One region of the Mesorhizobium sp. AA23 genome, then DNA from elsewhere that is predicted to be linked to it. Evidence: riboswitches for the same ligand, from Rfam matches in the RefSeq annotation. Region 1 holds a riboswitch; each other region holds the start of a gene.

Region 1 (3,370 bases):
CGCACGGGCCGGCTATCTCCTGTTGCTGTCTGGCCAACAGTGAACAAAATAGGAACAAAAATGTCAAGGCGAGCACCGCTGCCGTCATCGGCTTCCCGATGCCGAGGCATTCAAGGAGGCAGGCTGGCAGCCCGCCGGCGTCTGATGGCAGAGAGATGCGGCTGGTCTGCTGCAGCCAGCCGCAGCCGGCGGTTTATGAATTCTTTGCTGCGGATGCGCTCTCCACATCATCCAGCCCCTTGGCCTTGTAGACGAGGTAGGAGATCGCCCAGGCGGCGATGAAGATGCCGATAATGGCGAAGCCCAGATTGTTGAAATTGTCGTTGAGCGTGCCGACGCCGTTCCAGAAGCCGCCCGACAGACCGAGCTTGCCACCGATCAGGCCGAGCGCCTCGATGCCGCCGATCAGTACTGCGACAAGGACCGACACCAGGGTGATCGTCATGTTGTAGTACAGTTTGCGGATCGGCTTGACAAAGGCCCACTCATAGGCGCCGAGCATCATCACACCATCGGTCGTGTCGACCAGTGACATACCGGCCGCGAAAAGCACCGGGAAGACCAGAATGGCTTCGAACGGCACGCCCTTGGCCGCTTGTGCCGCGGACACGCCGAACATGGCGACTTCGGTCGCGGTGTCGAAGCCAAGGCCGAAGAGGAAACCAAGTGGGAACATGTGCCAGCTCTGCGACACCAGCCGGAACATCGGGCGGAAGACGCGGGCCAGGAAGCCGCGATTGTTGAGCAGCAGGTCCAGATCCTCCTCGACAAACGCCCCACTGGCCCGCACCCGCCGATAGCTTCTGTAGATCGACAAGAAGATGACGATGTTCATCGCCGCGATGGCGAGCAGGAAGAGTGCGGAAATGCCGGTACTGATCGTGCCGCCAATCTCCTGAAGGCTCTGGAAACGGCCGAGCAGGGACGTTGCCGCCGCGATAGCCGCAGCGACGATGACGACGATCGTCGAATGGCCGAGTGCGAAAAAGAAACCGACGGAGACCGGCCGTTTGCCGTTCTGCATCAGCTTGCGCGTGACATTGTCGATGGCCGCTATGTGGTCGGCATCGACGGCATGGCGCAAGCCGAGGCCATAAATGACGAGAGCGACGCCAAGCAATGTCGGCTTGTCGTGGAAGGCGACGAAAGCCCACAGCCACGCCCCGACGTTGAGAATGGCGAGCGCCCCGTAGATTGTAATCAGCCTGGCCTTCAGGTCCGGCGCGGTTTTGTTCAGCATTTTCGATAGTTGGATCAGCATGGTTCTGCCTTTGACGTTGCCTGTCATCGCAGGGAACTCGCCCCGCCCTCCGGCCAGGCGCGCACACCGGATCACCCCGTCCGATGTTCTGCTTTGACGTCCATGATGGCAGGTCTCCTGGCTCGCGGATTCCCGCCGCTTTCGCCTTCCCGGCCCATGCAGCCAGTGGCATCGTGAAACCGGCACGCCGCTTACAGTTGCGGGGGCAGCCACGGCTTTGGATTTCTCCGCACCGCGTTCCCTTTTGATCCCCGAAGGGAACCATCGGCGCGAATTCGCCACACCGCGATTGGCCAGTCAATTAACAACTCCGACGGCCAGCGGCCTCTCACGCCATCGTGACGAGAGGGCTGCGCCCCCCCTCACACCCCCAGCGTCGGCTCGGTATTCACCTCCAGCGCCTCTTCCGCCTCGTCCTCTTCGCCAAGCACGTCGCCCTTCACCGGCAGCGCCTGGCCGATCCAGATCGGGTCGATAAGGTGGTCGCGCTTGGGGTTGGTGGTGTTCGGATGGATGAGGATGCTTAGGCCGCCATGGTTCAGCATCAGCCAGGGAACCAGCGTGGCAAAGATCTCGGTGGCGAAGGAGACCTGGTACATGGCTTGCTTGTGCGGGCCGACTGGCTCGTCGCGCCAATTGCCCAGGCGCACGCGGAAACGCTCTGCGATGCGCTGGCGAAGCCATTCGGCGTGCTGCCGCTCGGCCTCCCCGCCGTAGTAGATATGGGCGTGATAGCTGGCGATCTCGGCGATTGGCCTGACTTCGTTCATCGCGATGCTCCCCTTCGATGATTTTTTTGCGCCCGGCGGAACTCTAGCCGAAGCGCGGGCGCCTTGTCTGCAGCCGGCTGAGGTCCGCGCCTGCGGTCGGCAGGGTTATCGGATATGGCGCTCCCCCGCTCCGCCTCGGCTGCGCCGAGCCACCTCTTCCCCACCTTGTGGGGCGGGAAATGCCAACCGCCGAGGTTGCAACCGGCAGGAAGGATGGCAACGGCCGTTGTGCCTTTGCCTAAATCACCGCGGTGACCGCGCCCTTCGCATTTAGGCGACAGCCGACTTTCGCCTGCCTCACTTCGATGCCGCCTCGCCCGTCATAGTCTATGCGCACCTCGATCGGCGCGTTGAGCCCGCTTCGGCGTTGACGCAAGGGGCCGGCGCTGACCGTGTAAACACGCACGGCGCCGAGGGGCTTGGCGGCCGCCGCGATCGCGGCGCGACAGGCGCGCACTACGGCGGCCGGCGTGCCGGATATCGCCTTCGGAGGTGACAGCGGCGCGATGCGATAGCCTTTGGTGACCCGCCGGAGGTCGCCGCCGGCGGATCTGGAGGGCCTCAGCACTGGAGGCAGCACAATGGTCTGCGTCGCGCTTTTGGCCAAAGCAGGGGCTGTCGGCACCGCGGCCGGGTTCTGCGCAGAGGCAGCCGATCCGCTGACGGCGGAAGGATCGTCGCCCGCGGCGGCGGCGCCCACGCTTGTCGACACGCCTGTACTGGTGCTGCCCAGATTGCCGCCGGCATTGACGCCGAGCGATCCGCCGCCGGTCGATGCGCCGACGTTTGCGCCGCCGACACCGTCGGCACTGGCGCCCACGCCCGCCGACACGCCTTGCGAACCGGCGCCCAATCCGGCGCCCACGCCGATGCCGCCGACCTTGCCGCCGACGCCGACGTCAAGCGCCGAAGCAGGCCCGATCGGGATGGCGATCGCCAGCGCGGCTGCTAGGTATTTTTTCATGGCCAGACCTTTGTTCCAAGGCCAACCTTGTGTGGCTCCTCATCGAGCGTCCGCTCGACAGCGGTCTGCGAAGCCTTCGTCGCGCGAATGCGCCGAGCGATGGCTACTTCTCGCCCTGCCAGGCATCGGCCTCGGTGACAGGCGCGGCTGGAGGCCGCTCGAAAGACGAATGATAGAAAAGCGGTCTCGGCAACGCCAAGCACTGAAAAAGGCTTAGGACTTCTCCTTTCAACTTAGCTGTCGACAGCAGGGCAAGTTTGAGCTCGCCTACGCGCTGCTAACGGGTAACTTTCAAATTAGTTTCAACTAAAATGCAACAGAACAAGGACACCACCGTGCCAGCGCCGGTTGCTGATGCCGACGCCGGGCTCTCGT
Region 2 (3,370 bases), on a different contig from region 1:
TTCATAGGCGGAAAGCTTTTCCGGATCGGGATTGCGGTAGGCAACCAGGAACGGCGCAACGATCAGCGCCAGGCCGACAACCATCGCCACTGCGATGAAGAGCACGATGGGCAGATACGAACTTAGGAGTGCGCTCATGCGGCGACTTTCCTTCGGCGGCCAGTTCACTTTGATTACAGCAACGGACTCTAAGGCGGAAGCGTGACAGTTTAACCCGCTGAACCGTTTTAGGTGGCCTATGCTGCGACGCGGCGAGGGTTAGCGCAGCGGTTTCGGCGACGCAAGTCAAACCTTGTTCAAAATCCGGCCCTGGACGCCATATCGGAAGAAACTGGTCCGATCCGCTCCTGTTTGATTTCCTTCATGTTTCACTCCACTTTTCTATCCTGACATATCTCCCGCCATTTGCCTGTTAGCATGGCCGGAATCACCGACTGGAAATCCCGGCAAAGGATCAGGGCAAGGTAGCTGGATGAAAGAAAAGATCTCGCTCGCCGCAGCAAGGCGCATTGCGCTCGGCGCGCAGGGTTTTACCGATGCGCGGCCGGCCGGCACGCCCGATCGTCGCCATCTCGCCCGTGTGCTTTCCCGAACTGGCCTGCTGCAGATCGATTCCGTCAGCGCCGTGGTGCGCGCCCACTATATGCCGCTCTACTCGCGCCTCGGCCCCTACCCCCTTGCGCTGCTCGACAACGCGGCCGTCACGCGCAAGCGAACCGTCTTCGAATACTGGGCCCATGAGGCTTCCTTCCTGCCCGTCGAGACCTATCCGTTGATGCGCTGGCGCATGCAGCGGGCCGAGAAAGGCGAGGAAATGTATCTCGGCCTCGCCAAATGGGGCCGCGAGCGCAAGGCGATGATCGAGGAGATCTACGGGCAAGTCGCGGAACGCGGGCCGATCGCCGCCTCCGACATCGAAGGCCACAAGGGCAATGGCGGATGGTGGGGCTGGAGCGAGGCCAAGCACGCTTTCGAATGGCTGTTCTGGGCCGGGCGCATCACCACCGCCTACCGGCGAGGATTCGAGCGCTATTACGACCTGCCCGAGCGGGTTCTGCCGCCGGCCATCCTCGACCTGCCGGTGCCCTCGGTCGAGGACGCGCATCGCCAATTGCTGCGCATTTCCGCCCGCGCCCATGGCATCGCCACCTATGGCGATCTGCGTGACTATTTCCGCCTGGCGCCTGGCGATACGAGAGCCAGAATCGAGGAACTGGTCGAGATGGGCGAACTGCTGCCGGTGAAGGTCGAAGGCTGGGACAAGCCCGCCTATCTCCACAAGGACGCCCGCTTTCCGCGCCGCATCGAGGCCCGCGCCCTGCTCGCGCCCTTCGATCCGGTGGTATTCGAACGCACCCGGACGGAAAAACTCTTCGGCTTCCGCTACCGCATCGAGATCTACACGCCGGCCGAGAAGCGCCAGTACGGCTACTACGTGCTGCCTTTCCTGCTCGGCGACCGGATCGTTGCCCGGGTCGATTTGAGAGCTGACCGGCCGGCCGGCGTGCTGCGCGTCCATGCGGCTTTTGCCGAAGCCGGCGCTCCCGCCGAAACGGCCGCACAGCTCTTCGGTGAGTTGAAACAGATGCAGGCATGGCTCGGCTTGGAAACCATCGAGGTGACGCCGGCCGGCGACCTTGGGCCGGCGTTGACCGACATTTCGGTGTCGTAGCCGCGCGTTGACATGCCAGCACCTCTAAGCCTAAATCCGCCGCAGACGGTCTCCTCCCGGCAAGGGGAGGAGCCAGAGGGAATGCGGTGCGGGAAAACCCAAATCCGCGGCTGTCCCCGCAACTGTGAGCGACGAGCCTCAGCCGAAAACCACTGGGATGTTCCCGGGAAGGCGGCGTAAGGCGACGACCCGCGAGCCAGGAGACCTGCCGTCTGAGACATGAGAATCCGATCGCTCGGCGGGTTTTCCGGGCAAGGAGCCTGGTTTTGGATTGCAACGTCAGTTTTCCGGCTAGTACCGCGGACATTTCGTCCGAACCCCGCGACGCGCTATCGGAAGTGACCGTCATCGTCTGCTCCTCCTGCCGCGATGAGACCGGTTCGGACGCGCATCCGCGCGCCGGCGCCCTCCTTGCCGAAGACGCGCGCCGCGCCGCGCCGGACGAGAAAATCCGCATCCGCACCGTCGAGTGTCTCGGCAATTGCAAACGCCGCCTGAGCGCGGCGCTGCTGCGCGACGGCTGCTGGAGCTATGTCTTCGGTGACCTGGAAACGACCAGCGGGGCCGACCTCGTCACCGGCGCAAAGCTCTTTGCCACCTCGACCGACGGCCTCATCCCCTGGCGAGGCCGGCCCGATTCCCTCAAGCGCGGCCTGGTTGCCCGCCTCCCTCCCCTCGACCTGCTGAAGGACTGACATGACCGCATCCCTCTCCCGTGTTCCCTGCACTGTCGTCACCGGCTTTCTCGGCGCCGGCAAGACCACGCTGATCCGCAACCTGCTCGAAAACGCCAAGGGCAAGCGGCTGGCGATCATCGTTAACGAATTCGGCGATGTCGGCATCGACGGTGAGATCCTGAAAGGCTGCGGCATCGACACCTGCCCAGAGGAAAATATCGTCGAGCTCGCCAATGGCTGCATCTGCTGCACCGTCGCCGACGATTTCGTGCCGGCGCTCGACCGGATCCTGTCGCGCACGCCGAAGGTCGACCACATCCTGATCGAAACCTCCGGCCTCGCTTTGCCGAAGCCGCTCGTCCAGGCCTTCCAGTGGCCGACGGTGAAGAGCCGCGTCACGGTCGATGGCGTCATCGCCGTGGTCGACGGTCCGGCGCTGGCCGACGGCCGCGTCGCCTCCGACCTAGACGCCTTGCAGGCGCAGCGCGCCGCCGACGACTCGCTCGACCACGATGATCCGGTCGAAGAGGTGTTCCAGGACCAGATCGCTTGCGCCGACCTCATCATCCTGTCGAAGAGCGATCTGATGGACGCGGCCGGCTCGGAGCGCGCCAATGCCGTCATCGGCGAGCACGTGGCGCGCGCGGTCAAGGTCGTGCCGACCGCACAGGGCAAGGTCGACCCGTCGGTGCTGCTCGGTCTTGGCCTCGCCGTCGAGGACGACATCGAGAACCGCAAGACCCATCACGATGACGAGCTCGACCATGAGCATGACGATTTCGACTCCTTCGTCCTCGATATCCCGTCCATCGCCAGTCCGGATGAGCTGGCAAAGCGCGTCGCTCTCGCCGCCGAGCAGGAAAACGTTCTGCGCGTCAAAGGCTTTGTCGAGGTGGGTGGCAAGCCGATGCGGCTGCTGCTCCAGGCCGTCGGCCCGCGCGTCAACCACTATTACGACCGCGCCTGGACGCCGGACGACGACCGCCGATCGCGGCTCGTCGTCATCGGCCTCAAGGGGCTG
Region 3 (3,370 bases), on a different contig from region 1:
GTGCCTATCCCGCTTACTTCTATGGGACCAGCGCAGGCGGGCACAGCTACGGCAAGCACATCCCGAGCTCGCCGTATTCATTACCTTGGGCGACGATTTCCTTGGCAGCGCAATCGGCTGGCACGCCCGATAGCGTTAATTAACGACCGACAGCTCCACAAGGGCGAACTTCGAAGAAGCGAGTACAGGTCGTTAATCCGCGAGAGTTCTGCAAACAACTCGTGCAACATTTGCGGATAATGCGCCAGTTCTCTGAAATACCATCAACACAGCAGAACTATTCTCAGTGGTTTCGAACGATGAAGGAAACAACATTATCGCAACAAGCGAATGAACCTATCGCGCGGAGTCACAGCGGCCATCGTCCTGTTGCTGGTAGGCCGGCAAGCCGTCGCGGCAGACCTTCCGGAAATCCTTGCGGCACGCAGGAGGGTGCCTCGATTGAATGGCCGCGCCCCTGGCAGCTCCGCCTGCGGGCATTGGGGGTGATCACTGAGGATTCGGGTTACGTCAACGCGGTGCCTAGCAGGTTCACCGGGGTGACTGGTCGCGCGCGGGTGGCGAGCATGACCGGTTACGCACGATCGTGGCGCGGGCCTTCAACAACCCGCGGGGTGAAGCTGCTCGCGCAGCGGGTCGAGGCCATCGGCACGCAGTTGTTCAAGACGCTGGCGGCCCAGCCCCAGCCCGCCTACCTGCGGCGCCACCTCGCCTTTCCGCTTCCGGTCATGGTCATCGGCGCGTCGGTGGGCGAATGCGCAACCACGCTCAGCGAAGCCGAGCGGGAACAACTACTGGAATTCCCGGCGGACCGTGACGAACTGGACCGACTTACACTTTGAGCCTGGGGACCTCGATCTGGTCCGGCGTCGCCGATGGGGGCAAGGACCTCTCCGAGCCTGCACTGATGAGAAGCCGCATCGTATGCGGCTTGGGCCAAAGAGACCGACCAGCGCAAGGCGCTATTCGCATAATCACATAAACATCTCGTTATGTGGCATTGACAGGGAGCGAAGCGGCTGTGATTGTGCGCATGTCATGGTTCTCCGCGCGGCACTGCCGTGGCGGAGCTAAGAGGGAAGCCGGTGCGATGCCGGCGCTGCCCCCGCAACTGTTAGCGGCGAGCCAAGCCCATTGATGTCACTGAGGCGAATGGCCTCGGGAAGACGGGCAGAGGCTTTGACCCGCGAGCCAGGAGACCTGCCACGACGAACAACGTCCACGGACGGGGTGTCTGGTGGTCGCGGTGACTCGGCTTCGTGCCGCCTAACCCGCGTTCCTTGTCCCCCGCCCCAACCATCGGGGTATGGCATGACTGTCTCTCAACGAATTCCTGTAGCAACGCTCGGCGTGCCGCGTATCGGTCGACGGCGGGAACTCAAATTCGCGCTTGAAAACTACTGGTCCGGAAAATCTCCTGCTGCCGACTTGCTCGCGACGGCGAAGACGCTGCGTGCCGCTAGCTGGAGGGAGCAGCACGATCGCGGCGTGTCGAAAATCCCGTCCAACGATTTCTCACTTTATGACCATGTGCTCGACACAGTCGCCATGGTCGGCGCCGTGCCGGCACGATACGCCTGGACTGGCGGCGAGGTCCCACTCGATATCTATTTCGCCATGGCGCGCGGCAATCAAGGTCAGGCCGCGGATTGTGGACATGCCGGTGACGAGCATGCGGCCAATGGGCATGGGCTTGCCGCGATGGAAATGACCAAATGGTTCGACACCAACTACCACTACATTGTGCCGGAACTCACGGACGATCAGAGCTTTGCCCTCTCGTCGGCGAAACCGGTGGATCATTTCCTCGAGGCCAAGGCGCTCGGCATCCACACCCGCCCGGTCCTGCTTGGACCGGTTACCTTTCTCAAGTTGGCGAAGTCACCTGGGGAAGGTTTCAACCCTATCGCGCTCCTGCCACGGCTGCTGCCTGTCTACGAGGAGCTCCTGCAGAGGCTAAAGCTCGCGGGAGCCGATTGGGTGCAGATCGATGAGCCGGCGCTCGTGCTCGATCTGATTCCCAACGAACGGGATGCGCTCCAATTCGCCTACTCCCGGCTGTCGAAAGCAGCACCCGAGTTGAAGATCATGGTCGCTACCTATTTCGGATCGCTGGGAGACAATCTCGAGACAGCAATTTCTCTTCCCGTGGCGGGACTGCACGTGGATCTCGTGCGCGCTCCAGAGCAGTTGGAGGCCATCGGCCGGCTCGCGCGGAAGGAACTTGTGCTCTCGCTCGGGCTGATCGACGGCCGCAACGTCTGGCGCGCGAACCTGCCTGCCATACTTGACCGTATCAAGTCGATCGTCGCCGGTTGGCCGCTGGAGCGGGTGGAGATTGCCCCGTCCTGCTCGATGCTGCATGTGCCGATCGACCTGGACATGGAGACGGCACTCGATGCGGATGTGAGGTCGTGGCTCGCCTTCGCAGCGCAAAAGACCGACGAGCTGGTCGTGCTCGCCCGTGCCCTGGCCGAAGGCCGGGACGCAGTTGCCGCCGAACTGGAGGCGTCGGCTGAGGCTGCCGCCGTTCGCGCGACATCCGCGAAGGTGAATGATCCGCTCGTCGAAGGCCGGATCGCCAGCATCAAGGTCGGCATGACGCGCCGGAAGAGCGCATTTGCCGTCCGCTCCAAGCTTCAGGCCGACGCGTTTGGCTTGCCCTCCTTCCCCACCACGACGATCGGCTCCTTCCCGCAAACAGCCGAGATTCGCAAGGCGCGGGCAGCTCATGCCAAAGGCCAGCTGAGTTACATCGACTATGAAGCGTTCCTGAAGAAAGAGATAAAAGCCCCGTTCGCTGGCAAGAAGAGATTGGACTCGACGTGCTGGTCCACGGCGAATTCGAGCGCAACGATATGGTACAGTATTTCGCCGAGCAGCTCTGCGGCTTCGCCTTCACGCAACACGGATGGGTGCAGAGCTATGGCTCGCGCTTTGTGCGACCCCCGATCATCATTGGAGATGTGTCGCGACAAAATCCGATGACACTAAATTGGTGGCGATATGCCCAGTCGCTAACGCATAAGCCAGTGAAGGGCATGCTTACCGGCCCGGTGACGATCCTCAACTGGTCCTTCGTCCGAGACGACCTTCCGCGCTCAGCCGTCTGCCGCCAGGTCGCGCTTGCCATTCGCGATGAAGTGAGCGACCTCGAAAAGGCCGGCGCCAAGATGATCCAGATCGACGAAGCCGCACTGCGGGAGGGCTTGCCGCTGCGCGCGGCCGACTGGGAGGCCTATCTCGACTGGGCCGTCGAATGCTTCCGGCTGGCTTCAACGGCCGTCGGCGATGCGACCCAGATCCACACCCATATGTGCTACTCCGAGTTCGGCGATATCGTGGACGCGATTGCCGTAATGGATGCCGA
Region 4 (3,370 bases), on a different contig from region 1:
CGCCCGACATGGGCGGCGACCGAAAATGCCAATCCTTGCAGATCGTAACCGCCCTCCAGCAGGCTGACGAGCCGGTTGCCGCTGTGGCGCCCGGCGCGCTCCATCAGCTGGCCGGTCGCCCAGTCGAAATCATCCTCGGTCAGGTTGATCGCGGCCAGCGGATCGCGATGGTGCGCATCGAAACCGGCGGAAATGATGATCAGATCCGGCTGGAAGGCGTCGATCGACGGCAGCACGCGCGACAGGAAGGCGTCGCGGAACGTGTCGCTGCCGGTGCTCGGCGCAAGCGGCGCGTTGACGATGTTGCCGGCGCCGGTCTCGCTCTTGGCACCGGTGCCCGGATAAAGCGGCATCTGGTGGGTCGAGCAATAGAGCACCGACGGATCGTCCCAGAAAATGTCCTGCGTGCCGTTGCCGTGATGCACATCCCAATCGACGATGGCGACGCGCTCGGCCAGATGCTTCTCCTGCGCATAACGGGCGGCGATCGCCGCGGTGTTGAACAGGCAAAAGCCCATCGCGGTCGCTTTTTCGGCGTGATGGCCGGGCGGACGCGCGGCAACGAAGACATTGGCGGCACGGCCCTCGAACACATCGTCGACGGCGGCGTTCGCCGCGCCGATCGCCGTCACCGCGGCCTGCCAGCTTTTCGGGCTGGCGCTGGTGTCGGCATCGATCGAGACGATCCCCGTCTCGGGAATCGCAGCGCGGACACGGCCGACGAAATCCTCCGGATGCGCGTAAAGGATAGTCGCCTCGTCGCCTTCCGGCGCCTCGACGCGGTCGAGGGCCGAAAAAGCCTCGTCGTCGAGCACGCGCTCGATGGCGCGCAAACGGTCGGGCCGCTCGGGGTGGCCGGCCGGCGTGAGGTGTTCCAGGAATACCGGATGAGTGTAAAGACGAGTGGTCATGGCGCCTAATCTAGGCACCTGTCGCACGGATAGCCATGTTTCAGCGCCGAATGATTGGGGAAATCGCGCCCAATCGTGTCGCTGGCGGCATTGGCCCGGCCTCGGCTTCGCGATAAGGTCGCGTCGCTGCCTGGTGCCCGCAACGCGGGAGAATCGGGAACACGGTTGAAATCCGTGGCGTGCCCAACGCTGTGAGGGGGACCGCGCCGGCAAACGCCACTGTCCCAGACGGGAAGGCGCCGGATGCGGGTCGATCCCGAGCCAGAAGACCGGCCCGGCAGACATGGTCATCCGCATGGTCAGGCGGAGGACTGCTTATCGCAAGGGGACAAGCGATGCAGGCACGAACAGCCGCCGCCGGCGGCGATGACTTTGACCAATTGGCGCGCGACGCCGTCTACCGGGCCATGTTCACCCGGCGCGACGTGCGCAGCCATTTCCTTACCGACGATCTCGACGACGGCGTTTTGGCGCGGCTGCTCACCGCGGCACACCACGCGCCGTCGGTCGGCTACATGCAGCCCTGGAACTTCATCATCATCCGGGACGCCACAAGGCGGCGGCAGGTGCGCGACCTTTTCCTCGCCGCGCGCGAACAGGAACTGCCGGCGATCGAGGTGGAGCGGCGGGCGCTCTACCGCAAGCTGAAGCTCGAGGGCATCTGCGAAAGCGCGCTCAACCTCTGCATCACCTGCGACCGCCAGCGCTCGAAGAACTCGCCGCTCGGGCGCTGGCACAATCCGGAGATGGACCTCTACAGCACCGTCTGCGCGGTGCAGAATTTCTGGCTCGCGGCGCGGGCGGAAGGCGTCGGGGTTGGCTGGGTGAGCATCATCGAGCCCGAAGCGCTGAAGCGACTGCTGTCGATCCCCGAGCACGTCACGCCGATCGCCTATCTCTGCGTCGGCCGCGTCTCGGAATTCGCGCCAAGGCCCGACCTCGAAGCGCATGGCTGGGGCAAGCGCCTGCCGCTGCCCGAGCTGGTGATGAGCGAGACCTTTTGCGGCGCCGGCGAGGCGCCGCTCAAATCGGCGATCGCTCGTCTCGGAGAACGATTGAAGCCTTAGAACCGCTCGGCGTTCCATAGACCCGCACCAACCGCAACGCGCCATCGCGCTTCGCGTTTGCGCAATGGCGCATTGGCAGGCCTGACCGTCGTTGCCCGCTCTCAGAAACCGGGGATTGTTCGCGCATCGCTTGACAACGTGACGGTTCTTCTTGGCGTGATTGGGCCGGATCTCCGCACTCGCTTCCTCACGGCTAACCCTGTGCCAAGCGATGTCGTTCTCGGGCTTCAACGTCTCGCGAATTCACCGGCGTTCGCAATTAAATTCTGTCTTCTCATGTGAATAGGCAGATTGAGCTGGGCTACGGCGCTTATTGTCGGGCCACAGATGAGACCCGGCGCGTTCCCATGAATTTTTTTGCAATAGATCGGTCCGCCGAACATGAGGACGAAGCGGAATGGGAGCGCATCCGCGCAAAATACCCCCCGCAAGAACCACTCCTCAACTTGAACAACGCCGCGGTCAGTCCCCCACCGACTGTTGTCGAGGAAGCGACGGTTGACGCCTACCGCTTCATCAGTCGCAATCCCGACTACAATATGTGGAGCAAGCTCGACACAGCACTTCCTCATATCAAACGCGAGCTGGCGGAACTGATCGATTGCAGCCCCGGAGAGATCGCGCTGAACCGGAATTCGTCGGAGGGTCTTTCGACAGCGATCTTCGGAATACCGGTGACTAAGGGCGATCAAGTGCTGATCTCGCCTTGGGACTACCCCAGCGTTCGTGCGGGCTGGCTGCAGCGGCAACAGCGCGAGGGCATCGAGGTTGTAAACTGCACATTCGACCTCATGGACAGCGACGACGACATCATCGAATCCTATGTTCAGGCGATGACCCCGCGTACCCGCGTCCTGCAGCTGACTCACATGTACCACTGGAACGGGCGTGTCCTGCCGGTGAACCGGCTCTGCGAAATCGCGCGGGAGCGCGACATCATGACTGTCGTCGACGGTGCCCAGACTTTTGCTCAGATGCCTGTCAGCTTCCGCGAACTCGATTGCGATTTTTTTGTCACCAGCCTGCACAAGTGGCTCGGTGCTCCTATCGGCAACGGGATGCTGGTCGTCAGCGAACGCCGGATCGATACCACCTGGCCATTGCTTGCACCTTTCGACCAGCCCGCGGTGCACATAGACAGGTTCGACCATTGGAATCTCGGCACCTACAATTCCGCTGTCCAGGCAGGAATCGCGCCCGCAATTCAATTCCACAAGGCGATCGGCGCGGAACGGATGCATGCGCGACTGCGCGAACTCACCCGATATTGGGTAGGTCTCGTCCAGGACATTCCCGGTTTCAGGCTCCATACGCCGACCGACACGGACAGCCTCGCTGCGATAAGTCTGTTTTCGATCGACAGCATCGACATGCAGCAACTCGAGCGCGACC

Evidence for each region. Region 1 has a riboswitch for cobalamin ahead of A9K66_RS14905 (HoxN/HupN/NixA family nickel/cobalt transporter). Riboswitches for the same ligand answer to the same signal wherever they lie in the genome.
Region 2: another riboswitch for cobalamin. It lies ahead of A9K66_RS25650 (DUF1636 family protein); the one in region 1 lies ahead of A9K66_RS14905 (HoxN/HupN/NixA family nickel/cobalt transporter).
Region 3: another riboswitch for cobalamin. It lies ahead of metE (5-methyltetrahydropteroyltriglutamate--homocysteine S-methyltransferase); the one in region 1 lies ahead of A9K66_RS14905 (HoxN/HupN/NixA family nickel/cobalt transporter).
Region 4: another riboswitch for cobalamin. It lies ahead of bluB (5,6-dimethylbenzimidazole synthase); the one in region 1 lies ahead of A9K66_RS14905 (HoxN/HupN/NixA family nickel/cobalt transporter).

Annotation. Positions count from the first base shown of each region.
Region 1 is NZ_LYTP01000013.1:1,434-4,803, reverse strand. It holds gene A9K66_RS14905 (HoxN/HupN/NixA family nickel/cobalt transporter) at 194-1,261, opposite strand; cobalamin riboswitch at 1,351-1,542, opposite strand; gene A9K66_RS14900 (DOPA 4,5-dioxygenase family protein) at 1,624-2,031, opposite strand; gene A9K66_RS14895 (hypothetical protein) at 2,270-2,995, opposite strand.
Region 2 is NZ_LYTP01000031.1:4,579-7,948, reverse strand. It holds gene A9K66_RS25660 (NADH-quinone oxidoreductase subunit A) at 1-138, opposite strand, end outside; gene A9K66_RS25655 (winged helix-turn-helix domain-containing protein) at 473-1,672, shown strand; cobalamin riboswitch at 1,702-1,900, shown strand; gene A9K66_RS25650 (DUF1636 family protein) at 1,939-2,367, shown strand; gene cobW (cobalamin biosynthesis protein CobW) at 2,369-3,370, shown strand, end outside.
Region 3 is NZ_LYTP01000007.1:101-3,470, forward strand. It holds partial or broken gene A9K66_RS29190 (cytochrome) at 557-752, shown strand; cobalamin riboswitch at 1,023-1,223, shown strand; partial or broken gene metE (5-methyltetrahydropteroyltriglutamate--homocysteine S-methyltransferase) at 1,312-3,370, shown strand, end outside.
Region 4 is NZ_LYTP01000028.1:397,027-400,396, reverse strand. It holds gene A9K66_RS21655 (histone deacetylase family protein) at 1-911, opposite strand, end outside; cobalamin riboswitch at 1,026-1,204, shown strand; gene bluB (5,6-dimethylbenzimidazole synthase) at 1,247-1,978, shown strand; gene A9K66_RS21645 (aminotransferase class V-fold PLP-dependent enzyme) at 2,326-3,370, shown strand, end outside.